Regions from separate parts of the Methylocystis sp. SB2 genome, predicted to be linked through region 2. Evidence: riboswitches for the same ligand, from Rfam matches in the RefSeq annotation. Region 2 holds a riboswitch; the other holds the start of a gene.
The links. Region 2 has a riboswitch for cobalamin ahead of ACPS74_RS10025 (TonB-dependent receptor plug domain-containing protein). Riboswitches for the same ligand answer to the same signal wherever they lie in the genome.

Region 1 (6,363 bases), 1.2 Mb from region 2:
GGATTGGATTTCTCCTGAAGGAACCAACGGCACGGGCAACCGCAACGGCATCCAGGGCGATGGCGTTGGCTCGACTGCCCGCATGATCCAGTAAAACATACCCCTGCCGAAAAGACTCGCCGGGCGCGCAAGCTCCCGGCCCTTGTCTTTCTGGCGGGTGATCGGCCGGTTACCGCGCAGATCATTTTGGAGCCGACGTTCTCGACGTGATCGAGCGTCGGCTTCCACTTTTTCGGACGGCTAGCGCGCCCTATTCCACAGACGCTAGCGCGCCCTACTCCGACAGCCGACTCCAGTATTGCGACGCCCATATATTTTGCGCGGCCGGTCCAGCTTCGACGAGCACGGCGCTGAGCAAGATGAGCAACCCGCCTAGCATCGCCGGCGTGGTGAGGCGCTCGGACAGCAGGATGACGCCCGACAAGGCCGCGAAAACGCTCTCCAGCGACATGATAAGGGCGGCTTCGGCCGCTGGCGTATAGTTGAGCGCCACGATTTGAAGCGTGAAAGCGATCCCTCCGGAGCAAAGCCCCGCATAGAGAATCGACGGGAGGGCGGCGCTCAACCCCTCGAGCGAAAAAGGCTCGCCGCCGAGGCCCACAACGGCTCCAAGAACGCCGATGACGCCGAACTGCGCGAAAGCCAAAAAATACGGCCGGTTGGTCCGAGCGAGAAAGGTCGGGACGAGACTGATCCCGGCCGCCCACGCGACGTCCGCAATCAAAACCAAGGCGTCGCCCGACGTCCAACTCTGGAGCTGCCCGCTGTCCGTCAGAAGCCAGGCGCCCACAATGGACCCGAGGCCCGCGACGAGAACGACCTGCCGGGGTCTAACGCCGGTCTGCGCAAAGACGAACACCGGAACGAGCACGACATAAAGCGCCGTGAGAAATCCGCCGTTGGTCGCCGTCGTCGTGGCAAGGCCGACTTGCTGCAAAGCGGCGGCGGCGAAGACGCAAAAGCCGATAAGGCCGGCGAGAGGCAAATCGCCCTTTTTCAGCGGAGAGCTACTGTGACGGCGCTCATAGAGCGCCAGCGGCGCGAGCGCGGCGCAGGACAGGAGAAAACGGACGCCGACGAAGGTGATCGGCCCCATAAGCTCGCCGGCGTTTTTTTGCGCGATAAAGGCCGTCCCCCAGATAAAAGCCGCCAGCACAAGCAGCAAGTCGGCGCGAACACGGCTCATAATATGCCTGTGCTCTTGAGCCTTTGACGGCGCTGCTCGAGTCGCTCGGTTCCTGCATTCCACGCATCGGCGAGCGCGCCCCAGAGCGCGAGGGCGGCTCTATAAATCGGGGTCGCCAATAATCCGAATGACGAATGCGGGTCCGCGGCGTCTTCCTCGACCCCGTATTTAAGGCGCGGGTTTTTGGTCGAAGGCATCTCAAGCGATCCGAACATCCAGTCCCAAATGGCAAGAACGCTGCCGAAGTTGCGATTGAAGTGCTGCGGATCTGTCGAATGATGGATCTGGTGATGCGCGGGGCTTAGGACGACGTGTCCCAAAATCCCGCGAAAGGGAATCCAGAATTGCGAATGTTGAAGATGCCCGATCGTCCAAAGGAAGAAGATGAAAAGGATGTTCTTCCCGTCGACCGTGAAGGATTCAGTGGTTCGCCCAAAGACCCACGCCAATACGCCTGACGCGCCGCCAATGAACATCGCCAGCATGTAGCCGAAAAAAATGTTGTCGATTGGATGATTGCGAAAATTCGTCACCGGGGTCAGCACCTCGGCGGTGTGATGCACCTTGTGGAACTCCCACAAAAACGGAATCCGATGCTTGAGATAGTGATCGACCCAATAGCCGATCTCATAGGCCAAAAAAAGCACGGCGGTAGAGAAGAGCTTTATCGAAAGGTCACAGCAAGAGACCGGCGCAAAAGCGCCAAATGAACTACGCAGCGCGGCGCTCACGGCGGTCGCAACGCCGTTCGTCGATAGAACGAGCGCGCCCACCACGACCGGCATGAGAACGACGCTCAGGACGAAGAGCTTGACGTCCGCGGCAAATGACTTGGATTGCAGGAGTCTCTTGTCGAATATTGCCCGCGCGATGGCCCGGAGGTTGACGCGCCCCCGGCGCATCTTGCGCTGATAGGCCAGCGCGGCGACGGCGATGACAAACGTCGTCGCCAGCGAATAGACCGAAAAAATCGATCCCGCCGAAAACAATTCGTTGGAGATTCTCGCAGCGGAAAAGCGGAGCGCGTCGTAAACGTCCATCGAGCTTTCGGGTCCAGATGATGTTGAGAGTTCAGCCAGGACTGACGCGCCTCGGGATGCCTGCTCGCGTCGCTGGCGCGCGTCCCTGTCCGCCGCGGAACTGCCTGCCTGCAAAGCGTATTCTCTACGCGAGCCGCTGCCAAGAGCGACCTGCCGGCGGGCTTCAGAACAGGTTTCGGGTTAGAATTCGATTCCCTCCTGCGCTTTGACGCCGGCGCCGAAATGGTGCTTGACCAGGGTCATCTCGGTGACGAGATCGGCGGCGGCGATGAGCTCCGGCTTGGCGTTGCGTCCGGTCACGACGACGTTGAGATCATCGCGCCGCGCGGCGAGCGCGCCCAGTACTTCCTCCAGCGGCAAATGCTCGTAGCGCAGCGCAATGTTCAATTCGTCGAGCACCAGCAGGCGAATGTGAGGGTCGTCCATCAGTTCGCGCGCCTTCTCCCAGGCGCGCCGCGCCGCCGCCTCGTCGCGCGCGCGGTCCTGAGTCTCCCAGGTGAAGCCCTCGCCAAGCGTATGCCAGGCGACCTGACCGAACTCTTGCCCGAGCTTTTCGAGCATGTTCCGCTCGCCTGTCTGCCACTGGCCCTTGCCGAACTGAACGACGCCGATCTTCCAGCCATGGCCAAGCGCGCGCAACGCCAGCCCGAAGGCCGCCGTCGACTTGCCCTTGCCGGCGCCCGTGTGGACCATCAGCAGGCCTTTGCGGGCGACCGTCTTGCCGGCGACCTCGGCGTCCTGGACGGCCTTGCGCTTCTCCATCTTGAGACGATGCCGCCGCGCCTCGTCGTCTTCGTTCATCTCGGTCACAGGCGCTCCTCGGCCGGTTTGACGGAAGCATGAGCCGCGCATATGACTAGTCGGGACGGTCCTTCGCAAGAAGTGAAAAGGGAACGCGGCGCGGGCATTACGCCTTTTTCCGCGGCTGCCCCCGCAACTGTAGCCGGCAAGGTCCGCGCCATCTGCCACTGAGCGTGAGGCTTGGGAAGGCGGCGCGATCCGACGACCCGGGAGCCAGGAGACCTGCCGTCAAGGCGATCGTTTCGGATCGCCGCGCGCATCGCATCGCCGCCGGTGGGGCGGCAGGGAGACCGATATGAACGCCAAATCATCCGCCAACGCCGCCGCCCTCCCCGCTTCGAGACTTGAGGCGCTGAAGGCCGCCGTTGTTGCGCTCACTCTCGGCTTCGGGCTCGTTTGGCTTGCGGGCTTCGCCTATCCAGAAAGCGTGCATGACGCGGCGCATGACACGCGCCACGCGCTCTCCTTCCCCTGTCACTAGGCCGCAACGCGTTTGATCGCGCGCGTTTTGACGACCGGCCTGATCGCCGGCCTTGTCGCCGGGCTTGCGGTCGCGGCCCTGCAGCACTTCACCACGACGCCGCTCATCCTCGCCGCCGAGGTCTATGAGGCGGCGCAGCATGCGCATGACGGGGCCGACGCGGGCGCAGCGCTTGCCGGCCTGAGCCGCACGGCGGCGACCAGCGTCGCGACGATCGCCGTCTCGATCGGCTATGCGCTCATCCTGCTCGCCGCGATGCTTCTCTCCGGCGACGCCATCGCGCCGCGCCGCGCCGCGCTCTGGGGCGCCTGCGCCTTCGCCGCGACGGGACTCGCAACGAGTCTTGGCCTCGCGCCGCAGCTTCCCGGCATGGCGGAAACCGAACTCGCCGCGCGCCAAATCTGGTGGCTTGCGACCGCGCTGTCCACCGGCGCCGGACTCTTCGCCTTGTTGCGGCTTGACTCGACCGCGGCAAAAATCGTCGGCGTCGTACTGATCGTCGCGCCGCATTTCTTCGCGCCGCAGCCCGCGACGCCCGAGAGCACGGCGCCGGCGGAGCTCGCCGCGCGCTTCGCGGCCGCCTCGCTCGCCGTTCAGGCGATCAGCTGGGCGCTTGCCGGCGCGCTCGCCGGTCTCGTCTGGCGACTCCAGTCGCGCCAACAGGAATCCTCATGAGCGCCAAAATCCCTGCAACGATTGTCACCGGCTTCCTTGGCGCGGGGAAGACGACGCTCATCCGTCATGTGCTCGAAAACGCCAAGGACCGGCACCTCGCGCTCGTCATCAATGAATTCGGCGACGTTGGCGTCGACGGCGAAATCCTGCGCGCCTGCGGCGTGGAAAACTGCCCGGAAGAAAACATCGTCGAACTCGCCAACGGCTGTCTGTGCTGCACCGTCGCCGACGATTTCATCCCGGCGATCGAAGCGCTGCTGGCGCATGAAAAACGTCCCGATCACATCATCATCGAAACCTCTGGACTGGCGCTGCCCAAGCCGCTGGTAAAGGCGTTCGACTGGCCGGCGATCCGCTCCAAGCTGACGGTCGACGGCGTCATCGCCGTCATCGACGGCAAGGCCGTGGCGGAGGGCCGTTTCGCTGACGATCTCGATGCGATCGCCAAGGAGCGCGAAGACACGCAGACGATCGACCACGACAATCCGCTGGAAGAAGTGTTCGAAGATCAGCTCGCCTGCGCCGATCTTATCATCCTCAACAAGACCGATCTGCTGGGCGCCGACGAAGAACGCGACGTCGCAAACCGCTTGGCGCTAGGCGCCCGGAAAGCGGCGAAGATCGTGCGCGCCAGCGGCGGGCGCGTCGATCCGCTCGTGCTGCTCGGCCTTTCGGCGGCGGCGGAGGATGATCTCGCGACCCGTCCGTCGCATCATGACGCCGAGCCGGAACATGACCATGACGACTTCGATAGTTTCGTCGTGTCGCTCTCGGCCGTCGCCGATCCGGCGGCGCTGGTTGCGCGACTGGCCGAAGCGGCGCGCGCGCATGACGTGCTGCGCATCAAGGGATTCGTCGAAGTTATCGGCAAGCCGATGCGCCTGCTCGTGCAAGGCGTCGGCGCGCGCATCGAACATCATTTCGATCGGGCGTGGAGACCCGATGAGCAGCGCATGAGTCGCGTCGTGATCATCGGCGAGAAAGGCCTCAATCGCGACGCGGTGATCGCGACGCTGGCGCAGCCGTGATACGCCATGCATCTACTCCCGCGCGATCTCCATAATCTCGACGACGCCGGCGCCGCCGTCGATCTTGGACAATCTCCCGCGGAGATCGTGTTTCTATCCTTCTCTGATTCAGAGCTGCGGCTGCTGGCGGGGCTTTATGAGCAAAGCGGCGCGACTCTCCCGAGCTTTCGCTGCGCGTCGCTCGCGCAATTGAAGCACCCCTACTCCGTCGATCTCTATCTCGACGCCGTCGCGCAACATGCGCGGCTGATCGTCGTGCGGCTGCTCGGCGGCAAAGACTATTGGCCCTATGGAGTCGAGCAGCTCGAGGCGCTGGCGCGCGCGAAGGGCATCGCCCTCGCGATCGTTCCTGGCGATGCGCACGACGACGCACGTCTGAAACAAGCGTCGACGCTCGACACAGAAACGCTCAATCGAATTTGGCGCTTCTTTCAGGATGGTGGTCCCGACAATCTGCGTTCATTCCTCGGCTATGCCGCAACTCTTGCCGGCGATCCGGCGCAGTGGCGCGAAAGCGCTCCCGTCGCCAGCGCCGGGAAATTCCAATCCACTTGCCGCGCCGGCGGTGCCTTACGCGCGACGATCGTCTTCTATCGCGCCATGTTCCTTGCCGATGACGTCGCGCCGATCGTCGCGCTCGCCGATGCGCTGGCTGAGCGGGGGTTCTCCGTCGAGGCGATCTATGTCGCGAGCCTGAAGGAGGCGGAGAGCGAAGCTTTCGTTTCGGGCGCGCTCGAATCCTTCGCGCCCGACGTCATCCTCAACGCCACCGCCTTTTCGGCGCGTCGCGACACGGGAAGCGTGCTCGATGGCGCGGACGCGCCGGTGCTGCAGGTCGCACTTGCCATCTCTTCACGCGAAGCATGGGAAGGCTCAACGCGCGGCGCGAACGGCGCCGATCTCGCGATGAATGTCGTTCTGCCGGAAGTTGACGGGCGCATCTTCACGCGCACGATTTCCTTCAAGGAGGAAGCGCCGCTGCGTCTTGCGGCGGAATTCAGCGAGACGCGCCATGCGCCGGAACGCTCGCGCATCGACTTCGTCGCGGACCTCGCGTTGAACTGGGCGCGGCTGCGCCGCAAACCCAATGCAGACAAGAGCCTCGCGCTTATTCTTTCGGATTATCCGGCGCGTCGCGGCCGCGGCGGCTAC
Region 2 (6,363 bases):
CGGTCGGCGATCTCGACGAATTGTCGGCGAGCCTCGGGCTCGCGCGCGTCGTCTTCCCCGAGGCGAACGATCTTTTGAGCGGCGCGCAAAAGGCGCTCTACACGATCAGCGCCATTGTCAGCGCCGAAGCGCGGAAGATCGATCTTGCCTTCGACGACGCCGAGACCGCGGCGCTCGAAACCGAAATTGATCGCGCCACCGACGCTTTGCCGCCGCTGCGCGATTTCATCTATCCGGGAGAGGCCGAGGCGAGCGCGCGTCTCCATATGGCGCGCGCCGTCGCGCGGCGGGCCGAGCGCAGCGTCGCCGCGCTCGATGAACCGCCGGCGCCCGAAAGCGCCCTCGCCTATCTCAATCGCCTGAGCGATTTGTTGTTCGCGCTGGCGCGGCTCGCGGACCTGCACAGCGGACACGCGGACCGGATGCTCGGCGGGTGAGGGTTCATGAGTCTTGAAGGCCGCTTCGCGCTAAGAGCAGGGATCTCTTGCGGTCAGGCTCCAGGCAAATTTTGAGTGAGGCTGGCGATTGTGTCGTCATCCTCGCCTCCGCCGTTGCGTTCCGCGCCCTCGTAGGCGGGAACAAGCAAGCGGGGCTGGCGTTACAGGGGTGGGCGTTGGGGTTTGTCCAACAAGGGCTTGGCTGAGCCCTGCCCAGGAGTCCCGCCAATGGCGACCTCACGAAAGATAATGACTGCGGCGCTCGCCGCCACGATCGCAATCACTATGCTGTCAATTTCGAGCCCAGCTTCCGCATGGAGCCGCTGTGGCAGGAATTTGGGGCCCGGCTACTACGGCATGGCCCTCCGCGCGCCGGCGCCAAGCACCTATAGCTACGGCTATTATGGCTCCGCCAATCCATCGGGGTACGGCTATTACGGCTCTGGGAACGCCGGCTATTACGGCGCAGCCTCCGCCACGCCCGTCGCGAGCGAGGGATATTATTGTGCGACCGGCGTGAAAACTTGCTTGCTCCGCGAGCCCGGATGGCTCGGAACAGGTTGTTCCTGCGCAGTGTCGTGCGGCCGCGCACGTGGAATAGTTGAATAGAACGTCGCAAAGAAGCTGCGGCCGAGATAAGCAATCGGCCGCAGTGTTCGTTACGATAGGAGCGGCGAGCGTACCTAGATCGGGCGCGAGGCGAGCGCCTTCGTCACATCGCGATTCGCCACCGCGGCGCCTGCGGCCTTCAACATCAGCAGCGCGACAAAAGCGCTGAGATTGATGAGAAAGATCCGCGTCACGACCGGCGCGGTGAAATGATCGACGCCCGGGCCAGTGACTGCAGTGACCGCCAAAACCAGTGTCTCATAGACGACGAAGGAAGCAAGGAAAGCGGCGAACCCTCCTGCGACGCCGGGAAAGCGGCGCGCCAGCAGGCCGGAGCTTTCACACGACAGCAGAGCGATGACGCCGAGCGCGCCGCCCCAAAACAGCGTCATGGCGTCCGTCGGATAATGCAGGAAAAGAAAACCCACGACCTGATTGGCGAACCAGACTGCGGCCGTCAGCAGCAGGGCCTCGCGACGCGCAGTGGTGAGCGCCGCGACGGCGGCGAAGCCGGCGAACGGCAAGGCGCAAGCCCAACCGAAGCTGAAAATGATGCTGGCGGCGATGAAGGTCGCGGCCCAGAAGGCGCGGCGGTTTGTCGTCGGAAGAGTGGCAGACATAATGGACATGAGCATTCTCCTTTCAAGTGAAGACGGAAGTTGAGATTAAAAGCGCGGCGCGTCAGTCGCCTGGCGACCGGCCTGCCGAGCGATCAATGGGATCGGGTGCGTGCAGGCCAAACCAGCGCGCGCGCAACTTGTCCCACAGCGCGAGACGCGACCAATCCGGTTCTTTCAGGACTTTGTCCGTTTCCGCGTCGAGGAAGGGATTGGGCAGCAGCACGGTGATCTGCTGTTCGCCGGCGCCGTTGAACAGCTGCAGTCCCCACGACATCGGCACGCAGCTTGTGTTTCGCCGCCGATAGAGTTCGGCGCGCGACGTGCGTCTGATCTTTGCAAGTTCGGGAGACGTCGGCCGTGTGCGCGATCCCTTGTTCTCGCCGATGCAGACGTGAAAATGCGTGACGCCGAAGGCGACGGTGAGATAGCCGTCGAGCAGCCTGATCCGCGTCGGCGGACGGTCGGCGTGGATTTCCCACGCCGCGCCTTGAATGATCGGCCCGAAGACGATCTCGCGCCAGTGATGTTCGAAAAGGTCACGAAACAATTCTTCAAGACTGGCCGTATCTAGCGGCAGCGAGAAGACGTCGAGCGCCGCGCCGTCGGGCTCGACGATGCGTCTTGGTGTTGTGCTTGGCCTTACGTCTATAGTGGCTTCCATATCGATCTCCCTGCCGTTCATTCGTCACCAGGCGTATTTCACGCCGCCGTAGAAGGCGCGCGCCGTCGTCGAATAATTGTAGACTTCCTCGTAGAGCGCATTGCCGACATTCTCGATCCGCCCATGCAGCGTCAGCGAGTCTGTTAGCTTGTAATTCGCGAAGAGATCGAGCCGCACATAGGGCGCGAGCATCACGCGCTTATTGAAGATGAAATCCAAATCATGCGCGGCGCCGACGATATTGGCGCGCGCCTCGAGTTCGAGACCCGGCGCGCCGGTATAGATGACCGACCACATGCCCTTGTGACGCGGCCGGCGCAAAAGCGAGCGTCCGGCGTAGATGCTATCCTCGTCATCATCGAGATTGCGGGCCGAAAGGAACGTGTAGCTTCCACGCAACAGCAGAGCGCCAGGCACGAGAGCAGCTTCGCCCGAAAATTCGACGCCGCGCGTATCCGCGCGTCCGACGTTGAAATAGCAGCCGAAGATTTGCGTCGACGCGCAACTCTCTGCCTTTCCGAATTGAACAAGATTTTCGTAGCGATTGTGAAAGACCGAGACGGAGGCCGTCGCGACGCCGCCAAAAAAACTCTGATCAACGCCGGCGTCGAAGCCGAACACGCGTTCGGGCGCGAGCGCCGGATCGCCGTACTGGCTGAACCGCTGATAGAGCGAAGCGGTTTTTGCGCCGGTCGCCGCGGAGCCGCGCAGCCGCATGCCGACCTCGTCGATGCGGAAATTCGCCATCGTCCGCCAGGTGAGAAACGTTTGGTTCTTGCTCACCGCATCGGCGCGCCCGCCATAAGAAATGTCGAGCCGATCGAAGAGCGTGAATTGATGCTGCGCATAGCCCGACCATGTCGTCTGGACGGCGCGCGACGGCGTGAAATCATCGACGATCCAGGCTTCGCGCGAATTCTGCGCGGTCTCGGTTTCGACGCGCGAGCCAAGTGTCGCGAGACCGAACGGCCCCAGCGCGACATCGCTTTGATATTCGACGCCCCTGCGCCCGCCGAGATAGCCGAAGCGGCAGTTCTGCGATGTGAAGGTTAGCATGTCGAAACAGGCTTCCGTCATCCAGGCGTCGCGGTTGCCGCGATTGGCGTAGAGCGTCAGCCGGTTGCGCAGAGTCTTGTCGAACATCTCCGCGCCGAGCCGCACATAGCCCTGCATGAAGGTCGCATGCTGATGATTGAAGCGATCGAAAACGCTAATAGGACTGAAGGCGTAAGGATTGTCGTAGCGAATGGCGCTGTCGTAGCCGGCGACTCCCGCCTCGATCCGCGCATCTTCGGTGAATTCATAGCCGTTGCGTCCGGTGACGCCGACATTGTTCGTCGGATCATCGGCGGGCAGCGGCGGCAGCGGCGTCGTCTGATCGCCGATCACGATGGGACGTTGCTGACGATAACCGTAGCGCGGGAAGCCGTCGGCATGCAGGCCGGAGATCGACAACGCGTAGGCGCCGCGCCCGTCGCTTCCCGAGATCGACGCGCGCGACGACGACGTTCCATAGGCGCCGCCTTCCGACATGATCCAGCCTTGCGGCGCGCCTTTGCCGCGACGCGTGATGATGTTGATCACGCCGCCCATCGCGTCCGAGCCGTAAAGCGCCGATTGCGGACCGCGCAGCACTTCGATCCGCTCGATGTCGGTTGGGATGAGCTGGCCGAAGTCCACCGAACCGTCGGTGCTCGTTGGATCGCCAATGCGAATGCCGTCGATGAGCACCAAAGTCTGTCCCGGCGTCGAGCCGCGCAAGGCGACCGAGGTCTGCGTTCCGGGTCCGCCATTCGAATAGACGTCAAGTCCCGGCACGCCGCGCAGAACGTCGTTGAAGCCGAGCGATCCGCGCTTTTGAATGTCGCGCGCATGAATGACGCTGACCGAAGCGCCGCTGCTCGATGCCGGCTGCTCGACGCGCGTCGGCGTGACGACGGTTTGGTCCTCAACTTCGGCGGCGGGCGAGCCCGGCTGCGCCGGGCTCAACGGGCCGATTTCGATGACCGGTAGGGATTGCTGGGCGGAAGCGACGGAAGCGAAGAGGGATAAAGACAGCAGAAACGCGCCGCGCAAGGCGGGGCTCTGAATGTGGAGATGCATGCGCGTAGACTCGCAGCGAGACGTGGGCCGTCACTGCGAAGGTCTTTGCCGACTCGCCAACAAGGCGAGAGGCATCGGCCGCATCGGTGCACCCCGCCCGACGCTTTCGCGCGTGACCACGAAGCGACGGCAGGTCTCCTGGCTCGCGGGTTGTCGCCTCGGACCGCCTTCCCAGAGCCTTATGGCTCCAGTGGCTTAGTGGTCGTCGGCTCGCCGCTTACAGTTGCGGGGGCAGCCGCGGAATTGCGCACGAAGCTGCGCGCTCACCGCATTCCCATTTTGATCCCGTTAGGAACCGTCTGCCGCAAAATAGAATGCCGATCGTACGACAAGTCAAGAGCGTGGCAACGATTGTCGTTGCGATTGAGCGAAGAGCCTTGGTCGTGAACGCGCATCCTGAAACGCCGCAGTCCTCGTGCTTCGAGACAGCGGCTTCGCCGCTTCCTCAGCATGAGGACTGCTTCTTGCAAATTCACACGCGTGACTTGAGGCCCCTCATCCTGAGGAGCCGCGAAGCGGCGTCTCGAAGGAGAGGGGCCGACTTCAATGCAATCAATTTCCAACTCACGCCGCGGCCAGCGCGTGCAGCACACGCGCCCAGGAGCGCGTTCCCTTGTGAAACGATGTGTAGGAATATTTCTCATTGGGCGAATGAATGCGGTCGTCGTCATGCGCGAAGCCGATCATCAGCGAATCCATATTGAGGTCGCGCTTGAAACTGCCCACGATCGGGATCGACCCGCCGCAGCCGGCGAGCACCGCTTCCTTCTCCCATTCTTCCGCAAGCGCGCGGCGCGCGCGACTAAGCGCTTCCGAACCGAACGGAAGCTGAAGCGCGTTCGAAGCGCCATGCGAAATGAATTCGGCCTTGGCGTCGGTTGGCAGACGCTCGCGCACAAAACTACGGAAGCTTTCCAGGATCGTTTTGGCGTCCTGCTTGCCGACGAGGCGAAAGGAGAATTTCGCCGACGCCTGCGCCGGCAGCACCGTCTTTGATCCCGCGCCGGTGTAGCCGCCGATGATTCCATTCACGTCGCAGGTCGGGCGCGCCCAGATCTGCTCGATGATTCCGCGGCCGGTTTCGCCGCCGACGCGCGTGAGGCCGACTTCGGAGAGCCATTTGGCCTCATCGAAGTCGATGGCGCGCCATTGCTCGGCGATGTCTTCAGGAATCTCCGGCACGCTGGCGTAAAAGCCGGGCAGCGTCACCTTGCCCTCGATGTCATGCAGATCGGCGATGATTTTCGCCAGCACATGAATCGGATTCAGCACCGGCCCGCCGAACATGCCGGAATGCAGATCATGGCTCGGCCCTTTGATGATCACCTCTTCGAGCGCGAGCCCGCGCAGCATCACCGTGATCGCCGGCGTTGACGCGTTCCACATGCTGGTGTCGCAGACGAGCGCGAGATCGGGCGCCGAGAGTTCGTCCTTATGCGCGGCGAGAAAGCCGGGAAGCGAGGGCGATCCCGTCTCCTCTTCGCCCTCGAACAGAAATGTGACGTTGCAGGGCAGGCCGCCATTCGCTTCGAACGCGCGGCACGCTTCAAGAAAGGTCATCAGCTGGCCTTTGTCGTCCGAGGCGCCGCGGGCGACGATGTCCTTGCCATCCTTGCCCTCGGTCAGCCGCGGCGCGAAGGGTTCGGTTTCCCACAGCTCCAAGGGATCTGGCGGCTGCACGTCATAATGGCCGTAGAACAGCACATGCGGCGCATCCTTGCGCTTCGCCTTGGCGTGGCCGACGACGATCGGATGGCCGGGCGTCTCGCGCACTTGCGCCTCGTAACCAAGGCCGTTGAGCTGATCCTTCAGCCAGTTCGCCGCCTGCAGACATTGCGCGCTATAGGCCGGATCGGTCGAAACCGAGGGAATGCGCAAGAGATCGAACAGGCGTTCTCGCGAAGCGTCGAGATTGGCGTCTATGGTCGTGAGC

Region 1: it holds a riboswitch for cobalamin, as region 2 does, so the genes downstream of both, ACPS74_RS15870 (CbtB domain-containing protein) here and ACPS74_RS10025 (TonB-dependent receptor plug domain-containing protein) in region 2, are expected to answer to the same signal.

Annotation. Positions count from the first base shown of each region.
Region 1 is NZ_CP187401.1:3,262,112-3,268,474, reverse strand. It holds gene ACPS74_RS15890 (hypothetical protein) at 1-94, shown strand, start outside; gene ACPS74_RS15885 (DMT family transporter) at 275-1,186, opposite strand; gene ACPS74_RS15880 (sterol desaturase family protein) at 1,183-2,226, opposite strand; gene cobO (cob(I)yrinic acid a,c-diamide adenosyltransferase) at 2,407-3,027, opposite strand; cobalamin riboswitch at 3,076-3,271, shown strand; gene ACPS74_RS15870 (CbtB domain-containing protein) at 3,323-3,508, shown strand; gene ACPS74_RS15865 (CbtA family protein) at 3,521-4,183, shown strand; gene cobW (cobalamin biosynthesis protein CobW) at 4,180-5,211, shown strand; gene cobN (cobaltochelatase subunit CobN) at 5,218-6,363, shown strand, end outside.
Region 2 is NZ_CP187401.1:2,044,033-2,050,395, forward strand. It holds gene ACPS74_RS10005 (cob(I)yrinic acid a,c-diamide adenosyltransferase) at 1-437, shown strand, start outside; gene ACPS74_RS10010 (hypothetical protein) at 666-1,046, shown strand; gene ACPS74_RS10015 (hypothetical protein) at 1,121-1,675, opposite strand; gene ACPS74_RS10020 (DUF7676 family protein) at 1,728-2,327, opposite strand; gene ACPS74_RS10025 (TonB-dependent receptor plug domain-containing protein) at 2,352-4,430, opposite strand; cobalamin riboswitch at 4,541-4,745, opposite strand; gene ACPS74_RS10030 (M20/M25/M40 family metallo-hydrolase) at 4,995-6,363, opposite strand, start outside.